2 regions of the Clostridium swellfunianum genome follow, and region 2 is predicted to be linked to the other one. Evidence: riboswitches for the same ligand, from Rfam matches in the RefSeq annotation. Region 2 holds a riboswitch; the other holds the start of a gene.
The links. A riboswitch is a leader RNA that binds a small molecule or an ion and turns the genes downstream of it on or off. The one in region 2 is predicted to bind cobalamin.

Region 1 (8,109 bases), 2.1 Mb from region 2:
AGGAAGATTTAGATTGCCTCGAGAAACATGCTTGCACTGAAAAAGCAGAAAATAATTTTGAAAAAGTAAAAATTGAGTTTTCGGATATATATTTTTAATATGTTTATGTGAATAAACAAATAGAATAGTAAATGATATGTTGAGAAGCTATAAGTTTCTCAGCATTTTCTATTTTAAGCTTCTTTTTCACTACATACTCTGGATTATTTAGAAAAGTTATTATTATAAGCTTTTGATACAGAAAAAATAATCTTTCTAGTTAGCTTGTCTAAAAGTACAGATAAGCTATAATTATATAGTGACATAAATAAACTGTTAAATATCAGGGAGGTAGTGAATGGCTAAACTTAAACAACTTTTTTCACCAAAGGACATGACCGAGGGTACGCCTTGGAAACGTATTGTTGAATTTTCAATACCAATGCTTATTGGTAATATTGCTCAACAATTTTATAATACTGCTGACTCTATTGTTGTCGGTAGATATGTAGGTGATAATGCATTGGCTGCTGTTGGCAGCGCAGGTCCTATATTAAATCTCCTGCTTGTGCTATTTGTAGGAATTTCCGTTGGTGCTGGAATTATGGTTTCTCAATATTTTGGGGCCAAGGAGAGAGAAAAGCTGTCCCGTACTATTGGTGTATGTATAACACTTACAGCTATAGCGTCCATAATAATTATGATAATTGGGCCGTTAGTAACCCGTCCATTGCTTTCCTTACTTAATACGCCAAGCACCATTATTGATTGGTGTGAGGATTACCTGGTTATTATTTTTGTAGGTATAGCAGGCTTTGCTTACTACAATATTTTATCTGGAATTTTGAGAGGACTTGGGGATTCTTTATCAGCTCTTGTATTCTTGCTTGTTTCTACAGTTTTAAATGTAGGACTCGATATATGGTTCGTTGCAGGGCTTAATATGGGTGTTGCGGGTGTTGCTTTAGCCACAGCTATAGCACAGGCAATATCTGCAGTGCTGTGTTTTATTAAATTAATGAGAATGAACAGTACCTTTGACTTGAACTTAAAGATGTTAAAGCTTGATAAGAAGTATACTTCTAAGCTTATAAAGCTTGGGTTGCCATCAGGTATAACACAGGCTATATTTTCTCTTGCTATGATTGTAGTACAATCCTTGACTAATAGCTTTGGTGAAATGGTTATAGCTGCAAATGTAATCATCATGCGTGTAGACGGATTTGCAATGATGCCAAACTTTAGCTTTGGTGCGGCAATGACAACTTATGCAGGACAAAATATAGGAGCAAAAAAGCTGGATAGAGTAGTAAAGGGAACAAAAGATGGTACAAGAATTGCCGTTATAGTTTCTACTGTAATAACTATTTTGATTTTAATCTTTGGTAAATATATTATGGCAGTATTCACGGATACAAAAGAGCTAGTGGATTTAAGCATGTCTATGATGAGAATTCTTGCAGTAGGCTATATTGCAGTAGCAGTAACACAGAGTCTATCTGGAGTTATGCGTGGCGCAGGGGATACTATGACACCAATGTGGATTTCTCTTATTACTACTATAATTCTTCGTGTTCCCACAGCTTATGGTATTGCTTATTTAACAAGAAGTGCAGCTTATCCAACAGGAAGACCAGAATCTACTTTTATTTCTTTGCTTGTTTCTTGGACAATGGGAGCTGTTATAACTTTAATTTTCTACCAGAGAGGCAATTGGCGTAAGAAAGGCTTTGCAGGCAAGGCTTAGTATTAGAACAAATTGTATATAAATATTTTCATGAGAAGCCGTATTAACTAGTTTAATATGGCTTTAAATTTAAAGCATAGCTTAGAATAAGTTACAAAAAGAAAACTAATAATAAATGCTGCATTTTGTATTTATATTATTTTTTACAGCAATAACTTAGCAAGCCATTTCCTTTAAGTTCCCTTGAAGACATATTTGTTTCTCTGTATAATATAAGCTAACCTAATTTACTGATAGGAATACTTCATAGGAGGAATATTTATGTTTAAAAATTTTAAGGTAAAGCATAAAATTTTTGCTTTATCACTTACACTCATGTTTTTCGTCATTTCCATTTCAGGAGTAGGCTATCTAATCATGTCAAGGCTTAATTCCGAGATCAGTTCTATGTATGGTAATAACTTAAAAGCAATACAGTGGCTTAATGATAACAGAAATCAAACGAGAGCAATTGAAGCGGACATGTATTTTATAATACTTCATCATGGTGACAAAGCTTCTCAAGATGAGAGATTAAAAGATATTGAAGTAAGAGTAGAAAAGTTTGAGGATAATTTTAAGCAATATAAAGATTCTGAGCTAGATAAGTATGAGACAGATTTAATTCCACAAATAGAGAAGAAATGGACCGAATACTCTGCGAAGAGACAAGAAGTTATAAATCTTGCGATGAATGGCCAAGCTGATCAAGCCTTAGAAAAGTTTGAAGTCTTGGAAGCCAGTCTAAGTGAATTTCAAAATAATCTAAAAGAATTGTCTGATTATAACGTAAAAGATGCTGAGATAATAAAAAATGAAAATGAGGCTTATTACAAAAAAAGTGTTATCTTTTTCCTTGTAATGTTTACTATAGCCGTTATATTTGGTACTGTACTTACCCTGTTAAACATAAAACATATTATTACACCTCTTAATTTGATAAAGGCTTTTTCCGAAAGAATGAAAATTGGAGATTTTTCAACTCCTATTTCACTAACTAGAAAAGATGAGTTTGGACAGATAGGCAAAGCCCTTAATGAGTCACAGAAGCAAGTAGGAGGGCTTATAGGTGAGGTTCTCAACACTATAAAGGATATAAATTCAGGCAGTCAGGAACTTTCTGCAACAGTTCAAGAGATGACCGCAAGGCTTGAAGATATTAATAAAGAAACTTATACCATAGCTATATCTACTCAGGAAGCGAGTGCAGGAAGTGAGGAAGTTTCTGCTAGTACAGAAGAGGTAAATTCCAGTATTCAGGTACTTTCAGAGCAAGCACTTGAAGGAAGTCAAAAGGCAGAGAGTATTAAAAATAAGGCTGTGGAAATAAAAGAAAACAGCAGTAAATCAATTAAGCGAATTCAAGACCTTCATAGTTTAAAGGATTCTAATATAAGAGAAGCTCTAAAAAGAGCAGAAGTGGTTGAAAATATAAAAGTAATGGCAGACACTATTTCAAGTATTTCAAGTCAGACTAACCTGCTTGCTCTAAATGCTGCTATAGAGGCAGCCAGAGCTGGTGAGCAGGGCAGAGGCTTTGCTGTGGTTGCTGAAGAGGTTAGAAGACTTGCAGAGCAATCTTCTGAGGCTGTAGTTGAAATACAAAAGACTATAAAAGAGGTTAGTGAAGCCTTTCAAGATTTAAAAGATAACAGCTTTGAAGTGTTGAATTTCATAAGCGAAGATATAAATCCTCAAATCATTAAATTTGCTGAGATAGGTAATGATTATTATATGGATGCGGACTTCTACTCAAATATCTCAGAAAATATTGCTTCTATGTCAGGTGAAATAAATGCAACAATGGAGCAAGTGAGCTCTGCTATCGAAGGGATGGCGCAGGAGGCGCAAAGTTCTAGTGAAAGTTCTGAAAATATTAAATCTGGAGTGAGTGAAGCAACCTCAGGTATGGAGCAGATAGCAGTTACAGCTCAAACTCAAGCAGAGTTAGCCCACAAGCTGTATGAATTAGCTAAGAATTTTAAGTTATAAAATGAACAATATAAAGTCGAATTGCTAAATATTATAGTGCAACAAAGCAGTGAATTTTTATTGTAAAATCCTTTTTCAGGATGTATAATAAATTTGACAAAATAAAACTGAATAAAACTTTTTGGCGTCCGTTGGACTTAATAGGGAAATGCGTAAAACGCTGCAGCCCCCGCTACTGTATATGGTGATGTTTGGTCGTTATGCCACTGTAGGAAACTATGGGAAGGTGTATCAAATGAATAAGCCATAAGCCAGGAGACCTGCCTTGAAGCTATAATTATTCACTTTCGGAGGGAAAGGAGGAATTTGTGTATTAAATGTGCTGCTTATATAGTAATGTAGCTTTAGTCACTACAACTCCTCTTATAGAGGAGTTTTTTTATTGAAAGGAGTTATTAATATGAATAAAGGAAGTAAAATCAAAATAGGTGTAACCCTACTTGCAATTTTAATATTTGTTGGAGGGTATTTAGTTTTAGGTAAGCTTACTGGAGGACAAAAAGGAGACAAGACAATTATTATTACTATTAAAGATGAAGTGAATAAGAAGACTATAGTAGAGAATAAAAAGTATAAGACTGATGCTGCTAATCTAAGCGACTTTCTTATTCAGTACAAGGATGAACTTAAAGTAGATATGCAAACTTCTAAATATGGAAGATTTATTGAAGCTATAGGTGGAGTTAAAACAGAGGATATGGCTAAAGGCCCATGGTGGATGTATGGCTACAAATCCCCAAGTCAGAATAAGGAAATGAAGGTTGGAGAGGCGCCGGGGGCTGATCAACTCGTATTATATGATAAGGACGAGATAAATTTAGTATTTACAAGCAACATGAATGTAGGAAAATAATATGAAAACTCGAGAACTAACACGAATAGCGTTACTTGCAACAATGCTTTATATAATACATCGTATAGGTGGCATGATACTATATGCAGAATGGGTTAATTTTACTATTATGATGTATGGAGTATATGTTGATAGAAAAGAAGCATGGCTTTCAGTTATAGTATTTTGTTTGCTGGTTATGCTGACTGAAGGCATAGCACCCTGGAGCTTGGCTTATTTAATTGTATTTCCTCAGTACGTTCTCATATACTCATTTTTTAAGAATAAACTTAAAAATGAGTATTATATGGCTGGTTTAGGATTTATACTAGCTTTCATGTGCGGTACGTTAATAGACCTGCCTTTTATGCTTAGCGCAGGGCTAGATTATAAAGGGTTTATTGCTAGACTTTTATTAGGCTTTCAAGTATCTTTAGGGAATGGGTTAGTAACATTCTTATCAGCTATATATCTTTTAAAGCCTATGAAGAGAGTGTTTACTGCTGCTAAGCTTTCCAATTTTTAAGTAGTCTAACATTGGTTATATTGTTTTTTAAACAAAAAAGGCTTTTAGTGAAGCCTTTTTGTTTTGTGAAAATTAATTTACCATATATTTTTATTTTCATATAAATTTGATTGATCAAGCAATAAGTCTTCTCGAGCGCATAAGTTAGCTTCTAAAGCATTTTTTCTTAACACTAAATATAGCTCTGCATCTGTAGCATTTTCATAAGGCATTACAAACAGAACACCGATACCTAAAGCTATTGCACCTAATATATACCAGCCTAAAAATGATAAGTCTAATATAAACATATCAAATTTATGGCCCATAGTCATTTTATTACTTAAAGAAATGGCTTCCCTAGCGCCAATATTTGGGTTGTCTGCAAGGATATATGGTACCATGCTATAGGAATAGGATTTAATGATACCTGGCACGATAAAAAGCAAACTCCAAAGGAAAACAAAAATATTTGTTAATAGCATTGTCTTTAATATTCCCATATAGTTATCTTCGTTAAAAGCAAAGCTAAAACACTTTTTATTATCTACATGTTGAGCAGATTTAATAAAGAATCGTCTTCCACCTACTTCTAAGAAATATCCGAAGAAGATACGAAAAGCAATTAACAATGCAGCAGCAAATAAAACTATAGTTACAAGCTTCCAATTTACAAAATCGCCGTTGTAGATTTTATGAAGCAAAGATTGTTCTGAGTTTCTAGAGCGAGAGTTATTTCTACTACTCCAACCACTACCGGTTGCCAACGCAATGACTATACTGATTCCAAAAGCACTCCAATAGATTTCTCCTAAAACAGCTTTTGCTTTGTCTTTTAATTCTTTTCTAGACCACATATCCATACCCCTCTTAATTAATATATTTTATTATCTTCCATATAGGATATTAAAACAACGAAGCTAAGTGATTACTGTAATAATATTATAGGGTATTATAAACCATATAACAAGTTAATGAAGTATCTATTTTTGCACTTGTTGCCTTGTTTTAACTGATATGTATGAGCAATCTCGTTGTTTCGAATAATTGCTTGTTTTTTCTCATAATTTCTAGGTTAGGGAATTTGAAGAAGGTAAATATGGAATTTATGAAATAGGTTATTTGTGAAAGGTAAGAAATTATCTAAAAAAATACCCTATAGACCGATTTTTCATTATGACAATCTATAGGATATTTTTTAGCTAGTCTGAAACCATTAAGAAATTATATTAGCTAATGCTATTTAGATACAATATTACGGAATTCCAAGGTATATACGATAGTGCCCATCAGAGTATAGTATTGTCCTAATTTCACTGTATATAAAGTGTTATTCATTTTAATCTTAGCTGGAAGCCCATATTCCAAGACATCTAAGGAAAGATGATTCTTCTTGCAGTAGTTTTCAATTTCATCCATAAACATATCTTCTGAATGGGGTCTTGATCGAAGATCTTCAACTAAGATACGTCTAGAGTATCCTAAACCTGAGTTCAATTCTTTAGCAACGTTTTTTAGATATAAATAATCTAGATACCAAATTAGAAATAGTGCTGCAGCATTTGTAAGGACTATATACCTAATCACCTGAGGAATAAAATAAGCAGAAACCATAAAGATTATGCAAAGCATTTCTACCCAATAAAGTATGGCTGGGCCTGAGAACAGAGAAAATTCTTTTCTTCTTAGGGTACTTCTATATCTCATCCATCGTATAAACATACCCAGAAGACCATAACCAATTATAATTGGAACAAGATAGGTTCCAACGATTAGTAAGTGCTCCATGTCTTTGCTTATTAACAAATTAATAAGCATGCTTACAAACAATATAAAACCAAGAATGGCTCCTTTTATTGTTATATCCTTTTTATCTTCGATTGTCATAACTTTTTACCTCCAATCTTTGCTCTGAGAAGGCGGAGATATTTTCTGGAAATATACGTCTCCTCACCATTATAAAAGGTTGCTTTCATCAAACCATTTGCCAAGGGACTATAATATTCTACGTGTTCAAGGTTAATTATTACCGACTTAGATATACGCGCAAAATGTTCAGAAAGGATTTCTTCCAGTTCATAAAGACGTTTCTTTGCCTCGTACATTTTACTGCCAGTGTGCACGAACAGCTTATCTTGGATTGTTTCAAAGTACAAAATGTGTTCACAAGAAATTGAATATATCTGTTCTCTAAGAAAACAAGGAATAGTGAGAGTCTGATAGGTGCCCTTTTGAATTATTTCCTGAAGCTTTATAATTCCAGGATGATTTTCACAAATCTCAAGAACTGCACATTCCTCTTCTAGAGAATTTACATAGTGGATTTCTACTTTCACGCTTACCACCCTCCTTTACTATAGAATACCTTTTATTACATAAAGTTTCTATAATTTGCATGTTAGTGGTCTGAATTTCCTGGTAAGTGGAAGCCTTAATAAAGCTTAGGTAGAGTAGTTCCTTGTATGAAGAAGAATAATGGAAATTTAATTTTTTACAAATATATCAGTACAAAAAATCAAAAAAGTGTTAAATATTGTCGTATAGTAGGGTAAAACAACAAAAAATAGCTATATATGGTTGAAAATACACTTATTATATAATATAATTTTTAATATACCTATCAATTGATAGATAGGTTAATTATATCTGCAAATATAGAAAGATGATTATTATGATGCTTTTATAGAAGGCTTTTTATATTAATACGGTAGCAGGGGTAAATCATAGGGATGGGATTGCATAAATGAACATATGTAAATTAATGAGCCAATGTAGGGAAATCCAGCATAACAATAAATTGACAAGGTTTTCAGATATAAGTCATCTTAAAAGGTTGTTTCCTAGCAATGGAAATAACAAATATCATGAAGGTACATTTTTAATTATTGAAATATATGACTTTAGCATAATAAAAAACACATATGGATATGAAATTGGACAAGAGGTGTTAAAGAATGCAGCATATCTTCTGAACAGTATTGTTACTATTGATTCTATAGTTTGTAGAGGAACAGGGGATGGAATTATCGTTTTTCTGCCTCGTCTATCAGTGTGGCACCAAGTAAACTCCTTCTG
Region 2 (8,109 bases):
CTGGCTTCTTGTTATTGGATCCAGAGCGCTAAATGGTTCATCCATAAGGATTATATCTGGATTTGTGGCAAAAGCTCTTGCAACCCCTATTCTCTGCTGCTGTCCTCCGCTTAGCTCGCAGGGGTACCTGTCTATATACTGCTCAGACTCCATGCCCACCATGTTTAAAAGCTCAACAGTTCTTTCAACTATTTTGCTTTCTTCCCACTTTTCAAGCCTTGGTATAAGTCCAATGTTTTCACCAACGGTCATATGAGGAAAAAGGCCAGTCTGCTGAATTACATAGCCCATATTTCTTCTTAGGGTAATGACATCCTCTTTTAAAATATCCTTACCATCAAGGTAGATATTTCCTGAGGTAGCTGGTATCAGCTTATTTATCATTTTTAAAGTTGTAGTCTTACCGCAGCCGCTTGGCCCAATTAAAACTACAAACTCCCCTTTGTTTACTGTAAAACTAATGTTTTCTATTATGGTTTTATTCTTAAAAACCTTGCTTATATTCTTAAACTCTAACATAAAACCCCTCCTATAGCTTTCTACATTCATAATCATTATTGCCTTCTCTTTCAGTACCGTCTTGAATGCTTAAGCTCTTAAACCTCCACTGACAACCTTCTTATTTAAGCAAGTTGTCTTTATGTGACAACTTTATATTACCACAAGGTTGTCTATTTGTAAATGTTGCCTGACTAATTTAAATATTACGATTCTATGAACAAGAGAAAATAAAAGAGCACATTAATTTTTTCAAATTAACATGCTCTGCTAAATATAATTAATTAATCAATAAATTCAAACAGGTTTTCAACTGTTGTATTGAACACCTTTGATATGTCCATTGCTAATTTTAAAGAAGGGTTATATTTTCCGTTTTCTAAATGAACTATTGTTTCTCTTCTAACCCCTACAAGTTTTGCAAGCTCATTTTGACTTATTGATGCTTTTTCTCTATATTCTCTTATCCTTGTTATTAAAATTGACACTTATTTATATATCCCCTTTCTATCATAATATATAAACAATAACAATCTAATAACAGTTGCGATTAGTAATATAAACATTAAATATAACCCTATTGTAACCTTTGAAATTATAAGACTATTATACGGAGATACAAGGAAGATGCTAAAAATACCAACCACAACTATTAAAAAATATACATCTATTCTGTTTACTTTAGACAATATAGAAACTACTAGCTCATCAGTTATTCCACCTAATTTTTTACGATATAAAAATATTACGCACCATATTGCTATCCAAATAAAAACTGGATACATTGAGCTGTTAGAGTTAATTACATTAATATTCTTTAGTAATGCACTAAGAAATAGATATAGCGCTGTTACTACCTCCATAGTAAGCCTTAGTTTAACATTCATTTTCGCATCCATAAAATAAACCTCCCAAGAGTGATATATTTATAACATCCATGTTATAAATATATCACTCTTGGGAGATATTTGCAATAACTCTAAAAAAATATTTTAATCTTAAAACCCTTTATTCTTTTATAAAATTTTTCACTCTTTCGTAGGAGCTTTCCTCGCCTATCATTACATAAATATCACCAGCATTAAAAGCAACATATGGTCCTGGTGACAATATCAAAGTTCCTTCTCTTCTTATACCTATTATAGTCGCTCCTGTATTCTGCCAAAAGTTGGTCTCCGCAACTGTCTTTCCAAGAAGCTTTGATTCTTTAGGTATTTCAATTTCCATAGGAGCAAAAGGATTGGAGTTTTTAAATCTTTCCGAGTAGTCAATAAGCATATCTACATAAGAAGTCAAGCTATCTTCAAGCTTTCTTTTTTCATTCAATATATTCTCCATGTTCTTTTTAATAGAAGTCATTGAATCCTTGCTCTTAAATTTCTCAATAAACTTAAAGGCTCCATCTCTCGATTTTACTGTAATGCCGCTGCCCTGAGCAACTTCTACAATACCTACGTCTTCTAAAATAATAATAGCTCTCCTAATAGTCTCAGGAGATACATTATATTGACCTGCAAGGGTGGACCGTCCATGGATTCTTTCTCCAACAGCAAATTCACCGCTTGCTATCCTACTTGCCACATCTATAGCAATCTGCTGATATATAGGTTTAATAATTGAAACCTCTGACATTAAAACTGCCTCCATTTGTTATTATGTTATTTTTGCATTATTATAGCCTTTTTTTCAATTATAAAGCAATCAAGGCAAAGAAACAACTTTATTTATTCTATAGGGTTGTCTTTAAATCCTCATTAGTTTTACCCGAATTAGTTATATTTTGCTTCACTGTCAGCCCTTTTTATAATTTCATCCACTGTTTCTTGTGGTGACATACTAGATGTGTCCAGCCAAAGCCCTATTCTAGGTGTATTTTCCATGAAACCTTGATATAAGCTTTCAACCGTAAAACCAATGTAACCTTTCTTTCCTCTATTTTTTTCCCGGTGTTCTATGGTTCTTATACTAGGACTTAACACGATAACATAAACTGGGTAGTTCTTTAGAAGTTCCACAAAATACATTAGCTTATCCCCTAAATAGTTGTCCTGAACAACAACTGTAAAGCCGCTATCATAATATTCCTTTGCAGCTTTTGCAGCGATACGATACCTTAAATCAAGCTGGTTTAAGGCCTCTTCACTTGGACTTTCACACATTTCTTCTCTGCCGCTTACAATCATCTTCCTAAAAGTATCTCCATGGATATGAACACTCTTTTCTAGTTTTTTTGATAAAGCTTCAGCAACAGTTGATTTGCCTGATGCCATTACACCTGTAATAACATATATTCCCTTTTGCATAATAATCAATCCCTTCTTTTGCCTTAAGCATTCATTGTAATTATATCTCAATTACATTTCGTATCAAGACTTAGATATAAGATTTTAACTATGAAAATAAAAAAGCACCTTTCTGGCAGAAATAGTGCTAATTCATTGCTAATATGGTCCTATGCCAAGCATTTTTCTATATCCTTTTTAATCTTTGACGGTACCACTGTAGGTGCATATCTTTTTATCACGTTTCCATCAGAGTCAATTAAGAACTTAGTGAAGTTCCACTTTATTTCCTTGCTTATAAAGCCTTTTGCCTCACCTTTCAGGTATTTATATAAAGGGTGTGCCTCACTTCCGTTTACATCTATCTTTTCAAACATTGTGAAGGTGACTCCATAATTCAACTGGCAAAATTGCTGTATGTCTTCATTGCTTCCTGAATCCTGATTTGCAAATTGATTGCATGGGAAACCGAGTATCTCAAGACCCTTGTCTTTATATTCCTCGTATAGGGCTTCTAATTCCTTAAATTGTGGGGTTAGTCCGCATTTGCTTGCAGTGTTAACAACCAAGACTGCCTTCCCCTTGTAGGCATCCATTTTTACCTCTTCACCATAAATATCATTTGCTGAAAAATCATAAAATTTCATTGTTCATTCTCCTTTAAAATTACTTTCATTTATATAAATTTAATTTAACTCAATCAATCTTGTTAAAATATAAAGTCAAATCTAAATAGAATTTGACTTACTTATCCTCCATAGTGCTCAATAGCTCATCCAACTGCTTTTTAAGCATTAAAAGCTTCTGTTCACTGCCCTTGAAATTGCAGTATACTGCATCCGGAACCTCCAGTATCTCGTCTCTTAAAAGCTTGCCTCTTTCAGTCAGCTCCACAGTAACAACTCTATCATCATCTTTGTTTCTATACTTAACAATAAGGTCCATAGACTCAAGCTTTTTAAGAAGCGGGGTAAGTGTTCCTGAATCTAAGTGCAGCCTTTGACCTAACTGCTTAAAATTAATCTTTTCTTCCTCCCACATAACAAGCATTGCAATGTACTGGGTATAGGTTAAATTGTACTTGCTTAGTATGGGTTGGTACAGCTTAATGACTTCCCTTGACAGCGCATATAGAGGAAAACATATTTGGTTGTTCAATTTAATCTTATCGTACTTATCCATGCTTATCCTTTCTATATAATAATATAAAATTTAATTGTATTCAACTGAATTTATTATACACTTCTCATGCTTTGATGTCAACACAGATAATTTATAAAGACAAAGAAACAAAGGGACGGTTAATTCTTATGAGTAGCCATCCCGTGATTATTGGAATATTATATAAAAATTATAGCAATAGCTTTTCAACTTCTCTCCAGTCAATGCATCGTTGTCCCGTCCAGCTCTTGTTCCAGGAATATTCCTTGCCGAAACAAATTTTAACTTCAGCATTGCTGCTTAAAAGGCTGTCTATATGGTCATCAATAAATATGGAGTTTTTCATATCTACACTGCTCTTGTCCATCTTCATTCCATTAGCCCCCACAGCGCTTGAGATTAATATAACATTTTTAATAAAAGGCAGATTATTTTTAATCCACTTAGCTTTATTAGATATATTGTCCAAGTTTCCTAGAGAACATATTACAAGCTCGTGGCTGCTTGCCAATCTTTCAAGCACTTCCTTTGCATTAGGCATTAAATCCGTGTTTTTTAATAGCTCTTCTTTAGCAAAGATAGTCTCTGTATGATCAATCAAAGGACACTGATCCTTAAAGTCATATCTGTTTACGCTGTTATAATCAGCCTCCTTAAAGCCTTCATGTTCCTTATAATAAGAATTATACACCTTGCAGTATGCTTGAACTGTGTCTGCAATAGTACAATCAAAATCTAAAAAAATCTTTTTCATTTGTTTTCCCCTTAACTTTTGGTTTTTTACTTATCTATTATAAACATTCTATATTTTTAATGCTAGGTCTTACAATTACTATCCATCAAAAGCCTATTAAAATGAATAAAATCTTACCTTCAATAGATATGATTCTTCATTAAAATAGAATTCAGACCTTAAAAATAAGCTTTTAGTGCATATATATATATTACTTACAAAAATATTAATCAAGGAGATGATACTGTGACAAAACTTAAAAACACTGAAGATCTTGACCTGTATGAAGAAGAGGATAACGGCTTTACTGAAGGAGATGTAAAAACAGGAATTCCTATTATGACCTTCAGCTTTGCACCAGACCCTGCTCAAGTACCACAGCCTGCCCAAGCCTCCTTTGGCAGAATGTCTTTTAACCCTTCACAAAGGGGCTCAACACCTGCAGTTGACGGAGAGGAATTCACCCACAGCAGAACCTATAAGCTTAGACCGTCAACCGTTAGAAAGCTCAATGAATTGAAAGCAGCGCACAGCGATGTGAACGCGTACCTTAATACAATAGTAGATGAGGCCATTACTTACTACTACGAGCACAATTTCTCTCGCAGGACGAAAAGTTAACTTCAAAGATTGTTAACTTTTTATATTGTTAAAAATTTAAATTGTTAACTTTTTTCCCTGCGAGGGCAAGGGGCATTTTTTTTAAACAGAAACTATGCAAGCTAAACAAATCTGTTTTGTTTGTTTATGTGGTTTGATTATAATACAGGTTTTAAGAATCCACTGCCCCTTATCTCTTCAGCCTCAGAAACAGAAATAATCGACATAGGATCTATGTTTTCAATCAGCTTTCTTATAACGTTCAATTCCTTGTTTGTCATCAAACTGTATATTACTTTTTTCTGTTCTCCTGTATATGCTCCTTCCCCGTAAAGATAGGTAGTACCTCTTCCCGTTTCCTCCATTATCATACCAGAAATCTCTTTTTCCTTTTGTGTAATTATCATTACAATTTTCTTCTGATCAAAGCCCTCCATAATCCTGTCAATTACCAGTGACTTAATAAACATTGAAAGAATTGTATATAAGGTTAATTCAATGCTTGTAACAAACACGCCGAAAAGCACAATTGCTGAATTAAGAACAAAATATAGAGTAGACATCTTTACTGCCTTCTTATTTTTGATTATAACTGCAATTATATCAGTTCCACCTTGAGAAGCTCTGTTTTTAAAGATTAAACCCATACCAACTCCACTAAGCACTGCTCCAAACAAAGTGGAAATAAATAAATCTTTTACAGTAATGAATCTACTTAAATCTCTGGTCAGCACGAGAAAGCAGGACATAGAAAACATGCCTATCATGCTGAAGATTACAAAATCCTTGTCTATCTTTTTAAGCCCCACTATAAAGATAGGTATATTCAGTATAAAAACCCAATAACCTGAAGGTATTTGTGTTGCATATTGAGCTAAGAGTGAAAGGCCTGCAATTCCTCCACTTAACAATTTATGAGGTGCAATAAATATATTAATAGCTAATGCATATATTAGGCTTCCCAAACTTACCACTGCTGCTCTTTTAATAATTTTTTTTGCTTCAACCATCATGTGAAAACTCTCCTTCTACTATTATTTTAATTATGAGTAGACTGTATCTTCCTATGCTGTGAAGGGTTTATAGTATTTATTTTTTGAAAAATAAAAAAGGCTCTATGAAAAGCCTTTTACAGTATCAAAACTATAGCAAATATAGGACAAAAGCACATTCTCGTCCACTGATACCGCAAATTCCTTCCCTCCGAAAGCTTGCTGTTAAGTCTTAGGCAGGTCTCCTGACTCTAGCTTCATCCTCATCTTTCCTTCCCAACCTTTCAGTCAGTGGCAAACAAGATTTGTAGGCTATCACAGTAGCGGGGGCTGTTGCGGCTTAGACCACATTCCCTTTTAATTTCCTATAATAAGAAAACCTATGACTTTATATTTAATTTCTACTCTTACACTAATATTATATTAAAGCTGCTTGCTTTTCAAATTCTAAAACCTCTCTAAAAAGTCATTCAGCTTGTTTATATGCAGGATTTCTTTCATTTGTTATGTTATTCTCATAAAGCAACTTTCCACAGTACTTTCTGTAAAACTTGTGGACAGCGACAGTAGCAAAGTCGCCTAAACAAAAAACTCATGCAGAAGGTTGAAAATCTGCAGGAGCTTTTTGTTTTTGCAAAATCTATGTCTAAATTAATTGCAGCTTTTTTAAAAATCATCTCCAAAACTGCATATATAATATTTGAGAGCTTAAAACATTAAAAGGAGATGATACGCATTAACTATCACGAAATATTGTCTTAAAAAACAAGGATACCGTAAAATCGGTATCCTTGTTTCTTATAAAGCTTATTCTATTTTCCCTTTTTTAAAATCCTTCAACATTCTTATATAATGATTTGCTTCTCTAACTACATGATCACCCAATAGCGGAAATGCAATGGACTTAATTTTGCACTGAATTAGCCCTTCAGTCCCCTGTCTCTTAAAGTCTCGAATATCTACAGTATTCTTAAGGCTTCTATCCGTTACCTGAGGAAGCAAGCCCATATCTTGAGACAAGTTTCTAGCCTCCTGAGTGAGCTCATCGAATCTTTTTCCAAAGTCATTGGCTGTATCAAACAGTTTCTCCTCTGTTGGATCTAAAAGCCCTCTTATAAATTTTGAGTGTTCAGCCATTATCCTATTCCAGAAGGTTTCTTGGTAAGCAGCTTCTCTTGCTATATCAAACTCTTCTTTTCTTTGCAGCATTGCAAGCATTCTTAGGTAAAATTTGGCTTCTCTTAAAATATGATCTAAAAGCAATGGATAATTTGTAGTAAACATTCTGCAGGCTAGTACGTTCTGAAGTATATTGCTCTTAAAGCCTGCTATCTGCTGTGCAGCTCTTATAGCCCTATTGTTTAAGTCCTCCACCATCCTAACTGTATTCATGGTTATCTTCGCTGGACTGCTGCTTGAAAGTGCTGCTTCCATTCTTGTTATGTTTTGGTCGATTCTAATATTGGTATAAAATTGAGTTTCTCTCTCTGCATCTAAAGTCAAGTCCGTTACCAATTCACCAGAGTTTGCTACTTCAGGGCTGATTATCCCCTCAGACATCCTAATAGTTTCTACAAGAAGACTGCTGAAAATGTTCTTTAACAATTCTGCTTGTTCAATGAATCTTTCATCTCTTGTAGTGAAAGCTGCCTCTAAAAATATAGAGTGCTCTTTAGCTATTCTCATAAAGAATAGGTTTAATTCCAAGGATTGTCTTACAAATTCCCTGTTTGATAACATCCCAAACCCCTTATATTTTAATTACCCTACCATATTATGATTGACAGCATTATTTTATTACTGCTCTGATCAAAATATCCTAATTTATACTTTCACTAGTTTT

Region 1: another riboswitch for cobalamin. It lies ahead of NBE98_RS06740 (hypothetical protein); the one in region 2 lies ahead of NBE98_RS16695 (YitT family protein).

What each region holds. Positions count from the first base shown of each region.
Region 1 covers NZ_JAMOFV010000006.1:1,477,037-1,485,145, reverse strand. The annotation lists gene NBE98_RS06755 (sensor histidine kinase) at 1-98, shown strand, start outside; gene NBE98_RS06750 (MATE family efflux transporter) at 338-1,726, shown strand; gene NBE98_RS06745 (methyl-accepting chemotaxis protein) at 1,988-3,697, shown strand; cobalamin riboswitch at 3,803-3,979, shown strand; gene NBE98_RS06740 (hypothetical protein) at 4,098-4,550, shown strand; gene NBE98_RS06735 (hypothetical protein) at 4,552-5,055, shown strand; gene NBE98_RS06730 (DUF975 family protein) at 5,133-5,891, opposite strand; gene NBE98_RS06725 (DUF4318 domain-containing protein) at 6,274-6,921, opposite strand; gene NBE98_RS22515 (LytTR family DNA-binding domain-containing protein) at 6,918-7,370, opposite strand; gene NBE98_RS06715 (putative bifunctional diguanylate cyclase/phosphodiesterase) at 7,778-8,109, shown strand, end outside.
Region 2 covers NZ_JAMOFV010000006.1:3,549,905-3,558,013, reverse strand. The annotation lists gene NBE98_RS16740 (betaine/proline/choline family ABC transporter ATP-binding protein) at 1-519, opposite strand, end outside; gene NBE98_RS16735 (helix-turn-helix transcriptional regulator) at 783-986, opposite strand; gene NBE98_RS16730 (hypothetical protein) at 987-1,397, opposite strand; gene NBE98_RS16725 (GntR family transcriptional regulator) at 1,507-2,130, opposite strand; gene NBE98_RS16720 (AAA family ATPase) at 2,268-2,852, opposite strand; gene NBE98_RS16715 (glutathione peroxidase) at 2,951-3,427, opposite strand; gene NBE98_RS16710 (MarR family winged helix-turn-helix transcriptional regulator) at 3,525-3,962, opposite strand; gene NBE98_RS16705 (5' nucleotidase, NT5C type) at 4,132-4,695, opposite strand; gene NBE98_RS16700 (hypothetical protein) at 4,921-5,295, shown strand; gene NBE98_RS16695 (YitT family protein) at 5,433-6,287, opposite strand; cobalamin riboswitch at 6,485-6,665, opposite strand; gene NBE98_RS16690 (DUF2935 domain-containing protein) at 7,074-8,006, opposite strand; gene NBE98_RS16685 (TMEM165/GDT1 family protein) at 8,086-8,109, opposite strand, start outside.